Regions from separate parts of the Pseudoalteromonas sp. Of7M-16 genome, predicted to be linked through region 4. Evidence: predicted binding sites of a transcription regulator. Region 4 holds the regulator's gene; each other region holds the start of a gene.

Region 1 (3,205 bases), on a different contig from region 4:
ATGCTTATCAGCTCAATATGGGGGCAAGTTATGACGTTTGGAGTAAAGGCATTTTAAACGTGGATTTAAGCCGTGATGAACAGGGCGCACGTTATTATCAGTTCCAAGGTCGTACGCAGGTAAATCAGCATGCATTTAGTTTTGTACTAACCGATCACAAAATGCGTACTGAGCCGGGACAAGCATCGCAGCAACATACACAAGAGTTTGCCGTTCGGGCTGCTGGCACGCTATACAGACACAATCATCTGCGGTTGAATTATCAAAACACGCTTAACTGGCGTCGTGAACAAACTGGAAGCGACTTCTTGGGGTCCAATTTACTCTCTATGGCAACGCAATATGGCACTTTCAGTAATCAGCTCGATTACCATCAACCCGATCCGGCATCAGATCATATAGTAAAGGGGGTTACTCGTTGGCAAGGACGAGTCAAAGGCACCTATGGCCGGATTGGATTGGGTTATCAGCTGCATCCACAAAAGCAGTTATCTGACTATCAAATACAGTTGAGCCGTATTCTAGACAGCCAGTTTGATGTCGAGTTTGACTACACTAAATCGTTGCTTAATGAAGATTATGAAATCGGTGCTGGGGTGAATTGGCAACACGACAGGTTTAGACTAACTGGACGATTTAGCTATCTACAAAACGATGATTGGCAAGTCGGGCTGACTGGACAGTTTAGCTTAGGTTATCAAAGTTATAGCAATGAGTTTTTTATCACGGACAGGCGTCTTGCCAGTACAGGCTCGGTATTAGTCAAAGTCTTTTTAGATCACAACAACAATGCGATATTTGATGGCAATGATAGGCTGCTGGAGGGCGTGAAGATTCGATCAGTACAAGGTTTTTCCCAAGCGTTTACAGATACTAAAGGGGTTGCCTTACTAGGAAACATGCCGCTCAATAGACAAACAGACATTGTGATGGATGAAGAGTCACTGCCAGATCCATTTTTTATTGCTGCACATGATGGCCGTTCTATCACGCCTCGCAAAGGGTTTCTCGCTTATTTGGAGTATCCGGTGGTGCATGCTGGCGAGCTCGAAGGTGTGGCGTATGAAAAAGATCTAACCGGGCAAGAGCAACCTTTGGCGTATGCTGATATTGAGTTGGTTGATCGCAATCAAAAGGTGGTCGCGACGGTTAAATCTGCCTACGATGGTTACTACGTCTTCAGTAGTATCCGCCCGGGTAAATATGAAGCGAGAGTCAAAAAACGTTCTACGGACAACTTTAGGCAGCAAAATACGGTAGAAGTGGCGCTTTCAAATCGTGGTGACGTGTTACTTGAAGTTGATTTGTTAGTGACACAATTACCCCATTATACAGGTTATATTGCCAAGGGAGGGGAGTTCGATTCTTTGACAATATTAAAGGCCTACGTAGCGATAGAGTCTAAACGGTCGAGGCATTTATTTCCGACAAAGCCTTTTTACGTACATGACAAAAAGCGAAAAAAATACTTACTTGGTTACACGTTTGCTAAACAGTCACCGCAGGCGGCAAGAGCTTGCCTTAAGCTTAAGCAAAATCACATAGCGTGTAAGGTTGAACGAATTTCCGTTTCGCAATAAGTTTTAATCAACTTCATACAAGACACGACGATATAATACTTTGAGCAACTTTTATATCGTATAAGCCCTGCTTTGGTTCGATTTTTGCATTATGTACGTCAATAAACCAGAGGTATGTCATTATGCGATTTCTAATCTTGGTGTTTGTAAGCTTGCTTGCAGGATGTAGCACAAGCGCTTGGGTTGGCTCAAGTGCAAAACAAAACCCAAAGCCGGCGCCACCTATGCGCAGCGTTCACAGCTATGTTGGAGAGTTAGCGACTCAGTTAAGTCAATATAGCAAGCCACTAAAGCCAGGCGTTTCAGTCGCTGTCACCAGCTTTTTTAAAGATAATGGGCTAGGTGCCGATACGTTAAATAATCAAGGCGCTGGTTTGAGTAATCAAGTGCAAGAGAGTTTCATTACGTATTTAACGCAAATGGGCTTACAGGTTGTTGAATTTCGGATGCAAAAAGCGATCAACCTATCAGACAGTGCCGATAGCGTTTTGAGCCGAGATATAGAAAAACTCAAAGAACGTCACAAATTTGACCTTATTTTGACAGGCAGTGTGAGTGAGAGTATTAATTCTTACACCATACATGCGAGGCTGATTGATATGGTCAATAGCAAGACAATGTCAGCCGCTTCGATTAGCTTGCCAAAAGAGACCTTGTGGGGAACAGAGCAAGTACAAATGCGAGATGGGTTACTTCATCGCGGTCAATATTAACGGAGAAAGATATGAAAAAGTATGCATTATCACTTTTATTGCCTGTGTTATTCGGCTGCTCGAGTACCGACAGTGAGCGTCATAACAGTAATGCAATGGCGGTAGATAAAAATGCTTTTGCTAGCTCTGAAAGCCAGTTTCAGGTACACCCTGGTGGAATGCATGGCATGACCGTGTCTCAGCAAATGGCAAGTCGAAATGTGACCCACTATGTACAAAATTTGATGCAAGACATGATTGGTAACTTACGCTATGTAAACGACCGAACGCCAATCGCGGTAGCGACCTTTGTCTTTTTAGATGAAGACTATAACTATGGCTCGTTGCTAGGTAACCAGTTGTCAGAGAGCTTCGTTCACGAGTTACACAACTTTGGCGTACCTGTTGTTGACTTTAAAACGACCGACTTTATGCGGGTTACTAAGCAAGGGGACTTCATATTTAGCCGCGACTTTTTAGAGTTATCAGATGAGCATACTTTTAATTACGTGTTGGCGGGTACTTTGGCAAATCATCAAGGTGGCGTGCTAGTCAATGCTCGAATTGTCGGCGTAAAAAGCAAAGCCGTGGTAGGTACTGCACAAGGGTTTTTACCTCAGTCGGTTGTTAACGCGTTACGTGATGGCATTGGCCACGATGGCATTCGTTTGGAAAGAGCAAGCAGGTAATGGCAATGAAACACAGCATAGCATTAGTTAGCTGCCTAGTAGCGCTGTTTGGCTGTGAGAGCAGTCAGCATTCGCAAATAGTGCCCAAAGGACAGCAATCGAAACAAGCACAGCAATCGTTGCAGCTTGCTCAGTTAGCCAATGAGCTAAATATGTCCCCAGAGGTCGAGTACACCGACCCGGGGTTTGTTAGCTACTCCCATAATAAGCAGCTGGCCAATTATGCTGGACAAATAGCATTGGA
Region 2 (3,205 bases), on a different contig from region 4:
GTGCTTCAAGCAGCGGTAGTTCGCCATTTAAAACTAGACCTGTGGCGTTGTGCAGCTGCAAACAATCGTATAACCCGGCTTTGTCGCACGGCGATTTAAACCTTTTCACGTTTGGTATTGAGGTTGTGCCGCGAATAATAGGCGTGCCCACAAAATGAACCTGTCCCAACGCAACATTAATTAAATTCGCGCTTGATTTGAAAAGGCCAACTTGCCAGCTATATAACTCAACGACGTCACCACCGATATCTAACCAGTTTTCACTTTTGAGTGGTGCTTTAAGAACAATCACTGCGAGTAATATATTCAGTAAATATAGGGGTAATAAAGCGACCATCAAAACCACTGCAAACGTAAATCTAATTACATTGCGTGTTGCACTTGTTTTGCCTGTCGATGCAATTGTATGTTTGTTGGTTTGAGCAGCCATGTCACTACCTCCATAATCTGTGTTGAAGAGGTAATTGCGAGGACTGTGCCAAATAAAATAAAAATTTTAAGCGATTGAATTAAATAAACTTAATGTGACTTTGTGGTTTTTGTCGAGTGGCTTTTTTTTAATTTGCAAAGCACAACGAGAAGTCATTTTTAATTTAAAAAATACGGAAGTGACTTACAGCAGCACTTCTTAGTCACTTACTAAATTGCGGATAAATACGACGAACTCTGTTAAATAGCTCCGGCAGTTTACGATTAACAACAGTGAGTTTTTTACCTTGTTGCTGGGTATCATTGAGATCGCACTTAAGAAGCAGCTTACTCACTTTAAAAATGACTTTATGGACCATTTTATCAAAAAAGCTATTTTTCAAAGGGCCATAATTAAAGTGACGAATATAATCATTCATGTCTTTCGAGTGCGTATTATTCCATTTATCACAAATCAACTGAAATCCAGAAGAGCTTTTCGCAAAGTGTGCCACATGGCCATTTTCTCCCCACCCAATTCCTTTCGACTCAGCCACAGGGGTTTCAATCGCGCCAAGTACTTGTTCAAACCATTCTATCGCTGCCGATGTATTGCGTACTAACATCACGCCTGAATTAATTTCTCCACTAAAACCATGGGCCATATAAATGAACTTATCTGCCACGAAAAGCGAGTCTATTTGTGGGCAAATGTCTTGTATGAATGCGTCAGCATCAACAAACAGCACATTTTTATAGCCTGCTTGCAACGCAGCTTTTAGCAGTAGCAGCTTAAGCCAGCAGCACTCTACCCCTAACGAAGTAAATAGTGGCCGAGTGATAACTACATAGTCATAGCCCATCTTTTTCGCATATTGCTTTTGGCTTTTTATACAGTGGCTATAACGCCATTGGTAGCCATTTAATGCAACGCTAAATACCAGAGTCTCGTTTTTATTCTGTATCACTTACTGCTCCTTAATATGATTTCGCGCTTTTTTAAAATAAAGCAAACTCAGCCTCAGTTTGCATAAGAAATATTTTTTTCATTTTAAAAAATTTAAAAAATATGCATATTAATTTGCAAAAAGCAGGCTCGAAAACGTACATCAAAAAACCATAAGTCTTTGTAATGTATTTAATTAATATTTTGGCACAGTTGCTGCTCAAGTGTACTTAACTTATTCGAAAACAAGGTCTACACGTTATGAGCTATTTATCAAAGATGTGCTTTTCTGCCGCTCTTTGCACTTTGGCATCCAGTGCGGTCGCTGTACAACAAGTCGATGGCAACTACGTATGGCAGTTTCAGTCAGGTCAAGCGTGGCCTGGTGGATATAATCAAAATACAGGTAAACCCAGTGATCTCATCTATGCAAGAGATCAGTACAGCAGTGACTTTTTTCAGAGAATTAGCAACGCACTACCTGAAGCGAAAGTAAACGAAGCCTTCATTACAGGTGACAGTGGCTCAACAATTCATTTGGTCGAGGAAGCTGAAGTATTTATTACGTTTATCCACGAAGGTGCTGGTTACAAAAACTCTTTTGGCTACTTTACATTTGACCCAGAAAATCCACCAACGTCTGCGGATCAAATCCAAGAAACCATCGTGTTTCCAAACTTGAGCTATCCACACTTAACCAATGGTCACAGAGTCAGTATTGGTACCCACCCAGCAGGAACCAGCATTGGCTTTTTTGTTGCTGCAAATGGCTTTTGGTATTACACCGGTGTAAAACCTTGGCAGATCCCTTACTATTATTCGATTTCATCCCTCAACCCAGAACCAACTGAAGACTTAAGACAACACTGCGTATTACTATATGATGAGCAAGAGCAAGAAGTCGTCATCGGTTTCGAGGACTTACCACGTACGTGGGGTGATAACGACTTTAACGATGCCGTTTTCAGTGTGCAAAGTAGTCCTGGTACTGCTATCCAATCAAGCAACCTGGTTATTATGCCTGAAGCAAATGACAGTGATGCTGACGGTATTCCAGATGAGCAAGATGAATTCCCCAATAATTTTAGACGATCACACAGCCAATACTTCCCTTCGCAAACAGGTGTCTCAACACTTGCTTATGAAGACAATTGGCCACAACGTGGCGACTACGATTTAAATGACTTAGTTGTAAAACAGCGCATTCAAACTACCTTCGATGCTAATAACGAAGTCAGTGGGTTTATTTTGCATGGTTGGATAACAGCACGTGGCGCAGCATATGAAAATGGTTACGCACTCAGACTAATGAATAGCGTACCGAGCCTCATTGAAAGTGCAACCATCACTATAGACGGTCAAGCTTTTGAAAAGTCAGTAGAAGAGTTCCAAAGTAATGCGGTTCTACAACTTTGGAGTAATACACAGCTATTTACCCAAACTGGTGAGTCCGGAAAATGTACGCACTTCAATACAGTGAAAGAATGCAGTTACTTTGAACCGATACCGTTTACATTAGATGTGACCTTCGAAACATCGCAACCTAGCTTGAATATCGCTGACTTAGATTTCTTTATATATAGAACAGCAGATCGCACAATCGAAGTCCATATGGCTGATTACCCGCCAACAGACTTATTCGACCAAACGCGCTTTGGTAAGGTTGATGACTCATCAGATCCAAGCCTAAACCGTTATTTCAGAACCGCAGATAACTTACCTTGGGCGCTGACGGTGAGCGAAGAGTTTAACTACCCGCGTGAATATATTGATGTGCTGTGGGCATACCCTAATTATGAAACCTGGGTTGAGTCAAGCGGTACACAGGCACAGGACTGGTATAAAACCAGT
Region 3 (3,205 bases), on a different contig from region 4:
GTTCTAAAGAATTTACATCCTTCTTGAGTTGGCACCATGTCTCTTGTGTTTGTAAAAATGACTGCGATAGCTTCATTGCGGTTCGCTTCAAGTGGACTATGTTGTGCAGCAGAACCATCAATTGTCAGTTGTAACCCAGCCTCATTTACATGGCTACGAGCGATATCTTTGAAGCGGATTGCAAATGCATTGTGGTATCCTGCGCCGACAGCCACAAGTGCACCTTCTACTTTGTATTGAACAACCTGATTACCAACTTGACCTGTAGTCGTTCTATATCTGACAACAACATCATTGAAATCGTAGTCACCAGTTTGAGGCCAAAGGTCTTCAAATGCCGCTGTTTGCCACGCGGTAGATGATTCAATCAAGCTGCTCGCTACCACGCTGATGGCAATATCTTCTACTTCACCATTGCCGACTCCACCAGTTGGCGCAATGTCACTGTTGTTTGATACTCTAAACCGTGCCCAAGTGTTGCCCTCAACAGCATCAACCGGGACCGGTACTAACACGCGGTTTTCACCGGCCACACCTGAAAACCCGCTGATAATTCTTTCAGATGATTGGAATTGACCATCTTGGTTCCAGTCTATCCACGCATTGACAAAGCCGTTAGTTGACAGAGTGAATGAAATCAGTGCGTCATACCCAGTTTCAATACTTGTAACAAAGCTTACGCCATTGTCGTCATCTTGCGCTTTTGGTAAATGCTCTGCACTAACACTGTCACCAAAATAGAGGTCACCTACGCTGTGGCGAGCACCGTTTTCGTTCAATGATGTACCATAGCTGTCTGGCGCATCTCCATAATCCATCGTGGGGTCTTCTCCTTCGTCAATGATAGGTGCAGTTGCACAGCGTGCACCATCATTGGTATTTGAGATTGGACCATAAGCAAATAACTGTGTATTTGATGGATCTTCAATGTTTACTCGGTAAATGTGACCGTCTTGATTACGACTAATGTAGAAGTTGTTCTCAACATCAAAGTACACAGCACCAAAAGTGCCTGACTGTCCGACGTTACCAAGGGAGGTGCTAGCGCCTGTAGTGACATTGATACGGTGTAAATTGCCCGCACTGTCCACACTGTATGCAAGGCCTGCTTCTCCGTTTGGTGCAAATGCCATATCAAAGATGTTTAAGTTGAGCGCACTGCCATTGATCACGCGTGTGGCTTGCAGGTAGTCGCCGCTGTTTTCGTCCAAAGATACACGGTATAAACCATATGAACCTCCCTTTTTATATACATAGTAGGCATTTTCATGGATAGCGACGTCACCGACATAAAAATTGGTATCAGGGAACCCAGTTGTGGTAACTGCTTCTAAATTGTAGTCTTTCCCGACTCGACCTACGTCTTTGCGACTATAGTCCCACCCGTATAAGTATCTGTCATGAAGGCTAAAGCCAAAGCCGTTCAACTTGTTATTAGTTCCTACATTTTGGGCAAATTCATTGTAAGCCCCTGAAACTAAATTGACGCCATACATAGAGGCTGTACTGCCTTGCACTAAGAACGCTTTAGACGGGCACGTATCGAAAGGGGTTGCACTGACACCTGCCGACAGCAAACATAAGCTGAGTAATCTGTATTTCATGTCTCTCTCCAACATATAAATTAGCTACGTTTGAGTTTGCAATTGAAATGCCAAATTTAAGTTGTTGAATTTGCTTGTATTTTTTTGTTTTTTTAAAATGAAATTGCAATTTGCGATGCCATTTAAAAATTTAGAATATCATTTTGATAAAAAGGGAATGCACCAAAAAAAACGGTTAAGTTGTTAAAAATAATACAAAATATTTGAGTTGACGGTTTGGTGACTTTTTCTAAAAAGGGAGGTGGTTTACTTAAACTAGCCTTGCCTGCTTAAGCCGGGTAGGAGTTGAAAAAATAGTGCGGTGATAAGGTAAAAAAGCCTTCATCGTGAACAGAAGGCTTTTATTATTTATCTCGAGTTTAGAGAGCTTATTTTACCATCAAGCGTCTGAACCCTACTAAAGAGAGAATGAACAAGCTGATAATGCCAAAAGAACCACTTGAACCGTTATCTTTTTCAACTGCTTGAGTCGTGTCATTAGCCTTAGCTGCAGGCGCTTTTACTGTGATGCTCATATTCTGCGAGTGAGTAAGACCAAATGAGTCCGTCACCGTGAATGTAAATTCAAGCGTTTCATCTTGAGTCACAGCTGGTGCTTTAAACGTGAGTTGCGCTTCGTCTTCCGGTAGGTCTACTGCTGTACCTGAGTTTTGCGCCCAACTATAAACCATGCTGTCACCATCAGGATCTTCTGCCGTGGCAATAATGGTAACCTCATCGCCCACCGAAACACTTTGAGTTTCACTTGTTACAGTGGCTACAGGGGCATTATTTTTGCTGATGTTTACTTTAAGCAAGTCAGTGGTGCTTGCCCCAAAGCTATCAGTTGCAGTTAACTGGTAGATGATTGTCAAATCTTGAAGTGCTTTGTCAGCTTTCATAGCCACACTGGCTTTGTCGCCAACCACTTCATTTTGCGCTGACAATTTAACCCAAGAGTAAGTGATTGCATCCCCCTCAGGATCTGTCGATGGTGATGCATCCAATGTAAATTCTACTTCGCTTCTTACGTTGATTTCGTCTTGTGCAAACATAATCACTGGGGCTTTATTCGCGGTGATGTAGACTGTGACCTGTGCACTGGTCGCTGCACCATACTCGTCAGTGACAGTTACCTGATATGTTTTAGTTTCATCAAGGGCTACTTTTTCTGCAGTGATGGCGAGCATGGCCTCTTCACCTAGCACAGTTTCCGAATCAGCCAAGTCGACCCACTGATATGAGATTTGATCTTGATCTGCATCTACAGACTGGCTTGCATCGAGTACAAATTCATGTTCACTTCGTACATTAATTTCAGTTTGTGTGAGCACAACTTGCGGATCTGCGTTTAAAAAGTTTGTAGAGATATTCTTTAAGATAACATTATCGGTACCCGCAGAAACGGAACCATCTTTTGAATACTTAAATATAATACGGTTGAGACCCTCATCTAAATTCACTGTTAAACTCTCGAATGTGCTCGGATCACCACTAATATTAACTAGCTCTTTACCGTTATGATGCACAGTTAGAAAGTCGAAATTTTGCTCACTGGAGATGAGATAATCAAAGTTAAACTCGTTAATGCGAGAGTCGTTAACTTCTGCTTCTGCGACTAA
Region 4 (3,205 bases):
CCTGTTGATAAAAAACAAGATGGTAACAAGGAGCAACAGTGAGCACACTAAAAGCCACAGCACTCGCCAAAAGCTACAAAGGCAGACAAGTTGTAAAAAACGTCGAACTCAGTGTTGAAGCTGGAAGCATTGTGGGATTGCTAGGGCCTAATGGCGCAGGTAAAACCACCACTTTTTATATGATTGTGGGTTTAGTGCCAAGTGACAAAGGCAGCATTCATATTGATCAGCAGGATATCACCTTGCTGCCAATGCATAGCCGCGCACGTATGGGGATCGGCTATTTACCACAAGAGTCATCGATATTCAGAAAGTTGACGGTTTATCAAAATTTAATGGCTATTTTGGAAACACGTAAAGACCTAAATAAAGCTCAGCGTGAAACGATACTAAACGAATTATTGGACGAATTTAATATTCAACATATTCGCTCTAGTTTAGGAATGGCGCTTTCCGGTGGAGAGCGTCGTCGAGTAGAAATTGCTCGCGCTTTAGCCGCAGATCCAAAATTTATTCTATTAGATGAGCCTTTTGCTGGCGTTGATCCCATTTCAGTGTTAGATATAAAGAAAATTATTGAGCATTTAAAAAATCGTGGAATCGGTGTGTTGATCACAGATCACAATGTACGTGAAACATTGGATGTATGTGAAAAAGCCTATATTGTTTCCCATGGTGAATTAATTGCTTCAGGTAGCCCTGAACATGTTTTAGCGGATCAAACAGTCCGAGATGTCTACTTAGGCGAACAATTCAGGCTATAGTTAAGAATAAGCGTAACAACAGAAAGGATTGTTAGAGATACATGAGGCAATCGCTACAGCTGCGCATGGGGCAGCAATTAACAATGACACCACAACTACAGCAAGCGATACGCCTGCTGCAGTTGAGCACATTAGACCTCCAGCAAGAAATTCAAGAAGCGCTGGACAGCAATCCTTTATTGGAAGTAGAAGAAAACGAACAAGAATCTTTTGACAACGGTCTAGACAAAACGCAAGAGCAATCACAGGCAAGCGAAAAAGCAGAGTCCAGCTCTGAGGAGATCCCTGAGCCACAGATCAGCGATTATGAACAAGACACTGATACAGCTCTAAATAAAGAGACCCTCAGCGATGAGATGGCGATGGATGTGACTTGGGATGAATACATCAGTGCGGCGCCGGTAAGTTCATCAGGGCCTATGCCTGAAGATGAAAGCGTCTACCAAGGACAGACAACTGAAAGCTTGCAAGAATACTTGATGTGGCAGCTTGAGCTCACACCATTTAGCGCGACGGACAGGTTGATCGCACTGTCAATTGTTGAGGGTGTAGATGACTCTGGCATTTTAACAGTATCGTGCGAAGACATTTTAGAAAGCTTGAATCTCGACAATGATCAAGACCCCGTCGAGCTCGATGAAGTTGAAGCTGTCCTAAAACGCATCCAACTCTTTGACCCAGTAGGGATCGCCGCTCGAAGCCTTCAGGAATGCTTAATTGTGCAACTCAATCAATTTGCGGCAGGCACGCCTTGGCTTGAACAAACCAAGCTAGTTATCGATGAACATATCGATCTATTAGCGAATCGTGATTATCGTACTATCATGAAGAAAACAAAGCTCAAAGAAGGTGAGCTAAAAGAAGTGATGACGTTGATCCACAGCTTAAACCCTAAGCCTGCTGCAAGTATAGTGCAAGAAGAGGCCGATTACGTAATCCCCGATGTCTCCGTTAAAAAGGTCAAGGGACGTTGGGTTGTTGAGCTAAACCCTGATTCTATGCCTAAAATAAGAGTTAACGATCATTATGCTGCTATGTCTCGCTCTGTAAAATCAAGCAGTGACAGTCAATTCATTCGCTCTCATTTACAAGAAGCAAAATGGTTTATTAAAAGCCTTGAAAGCAGAAATGAAACTTTATTGAAAGTTACTAATTGCATTGTGCAGCAACAACAGGCATTCTTTGAACATGGCCCTGAGGCAATGAGACCTATGGTACTCAATGATGTTGCTGAAATGGTTGACATGCACGAGTCGACAATATCTCGAGTAACAACGCAAAAATACATGCACACGCCTCGTGGCATTTATGAATTGAAATACTTCTTCTCGAGCCACGTTAGTACCGAGAATGGTGGTGAATGTTCTTCCACAGCGATCCGAGCACTCATCAAAAAGCTAATTGCTGCTGAAAACGCTGCTAAGCCTTTAAGTGATAGCAAAATTGCAGATGTATTAGCTGATCAAGGTATTAAGGTGGCAAGACGTACTATTGCCAAATACCGAGAGTCTTTGGCTATTCCACCGTCTAATCAACGTAAGAGCTTGATTTAGGCGTAACAAAAGAAGGAAAAATGCTTATGCAACTAAATTTAACTGGTCGCCATGTAGAAATTACCGATTCATTAAGAGACTACGTAACGAGTAAGTTTGCGAAGCTAGAAAGGCATTTTGATCACATCAACAACGTACATGTAATCTTAGATGTCGAAAAACTCATACAAAAAGCAGAAGCCACATTGCATGTCAACGGAGGTGAATTGTTTGCTTCTACAGAGCATAAAGATATGTATGCAGCAATTGATGGTTTGATTGATAAGCTAGATCGACAAGTGATTAAACATAAAGAGAAGCTAACTCGACACTAAATCATGAAACTTAGCACACTCATTTCCGAGGACTGTAGCAAAGCTGCGGTCCTTTTTAATAGTAAAAAAAGAATACTTCAATATATTAGTGAGCTGGCGCAGTCAAAAATTCCAAGTGCCAATCAACATGAGATTCTAGAAGCACTTTTAAACCGCGAAAAGCTAGGCAGTACAGGGATAGGTAAAGGGATAGCGATCCCGCATGGCAGGTTGCCAGGTTTAAATAACATTATTGCCATCATACTTGTAAACCAACAAGCCATTCCTTTTGATGCCTATGACGATCGCAATGTGGACATTTTTGTTGCACTCATCGTACCAGACGGTGAAAATAAACAACATTTAGAGACCTTAGCCAGTATCGCTGGTAAACTAAATAACAAAGCTTTTTGTAAACGACTTAGGCAAGCAAGTAATGATAGCGAGCTTCATCAAGTCCTTGTTGAGTTTGATAAATAATAGGAATTAAACGTGGAACTCATAATTATCAGTGGCCGCTCTGGCTCAGGTAAATCTGTTGCATTAAGAGTTTTAGAAGACTTGGGTTATTACTGCGCTGATAATATTCCAGTTA

The links. Region 4 encodes sigma-54, which starts transcription at its own class of promoters, with help from an activator protein. Its sites were predicted from a motif close to GTTGGCACGNNNNTNGNNT; they were not measured.
Region 1: a site for sigma-54 is predicted at 1,652-1,670, ahead of MHN81_RS10995 (FlgO family outer membrane protein). Genes of this name have one in related genera too.
Region 2: a site for sigma-54 is predicted at 1,558-1,576, ahead of MHN81_RS11300 (LruC domain-containing protein). Genes of this name have one in related genera too.
Region 3: a site for sigma-54 is predicted at 1,641-1,659, ahead of MHN81_RS02600 (LruC domain-containing protein). Genes of this name have one in related genera too.

What each region holds. Positions count from the first base shown of each region.
Region 1 is NZ_JAKRFY010000008.1:274,259-277,463, reverse strand. It holds gene MHN81_RS11000 (hypothetical protein) at 1-1,580, shown strand, start outside; gene MHN81_RS10995 (FlgO family outer membrane protein) at 1,703-2,293, shown strand; gene MHN81_RS10990 (FlgO family outer membrane protein) at 2,305-2,961, shown strand; gene MHN81_RS10985 (FlgO family outer membrane protein) at 2,967-3,205, shown strand, end outside.
Region 2 is NZ_JAKRFY010000008.1:338,004-341,208, forward strand. It holds gene MHN81_RS11290 (WecB/TagA/CpsF family glycosyltransferase) at 1-430, opposite strand, end outside; gene MHN81_RS11295 (putative nucleotide-diphospho-sugar transferase) at 633-1,376, opposite strand; gene MHN81_RS11300 (LruC domain-containing protein) at 1,616-3,205, shown strand, end outside.
Region 3 is NZ_JAKRFY010000002.1:143,582-146,786, reverse strand. It holds gene MHN81_RS02600 (LruC domain-containing protein) at 1-1,604, opposite strand, end outside; gene MHN81_RS02595 (serine protease) at 1,973-3,205, opposite strand, start outside.
Region 4 is NZ_JAKRFY010000003.1:279,977-283,181, forward strand. It holds gene lptA (lipopolysaccharide transport periplasmic protein LptA) at 1-42, shown strand, start outside; gene lptB (LPS export ABC transporter ATP-binding protein) at 39-764, shown strand; gene MHN81_RS04995 (RNA polymerase factor sigma-54) at 806-2,317, shown strand; gene hpf (ribosome hibernation promoting factor) at 2,344-2,631, shown strand; gene ptsN (PTS IIA-like nitrogen regulatory protein PtsN) at 2,635-3,090, shown strand; gene rapZ (RNase adapter RapZ) at 3,103-3,205, shown strand, end outside.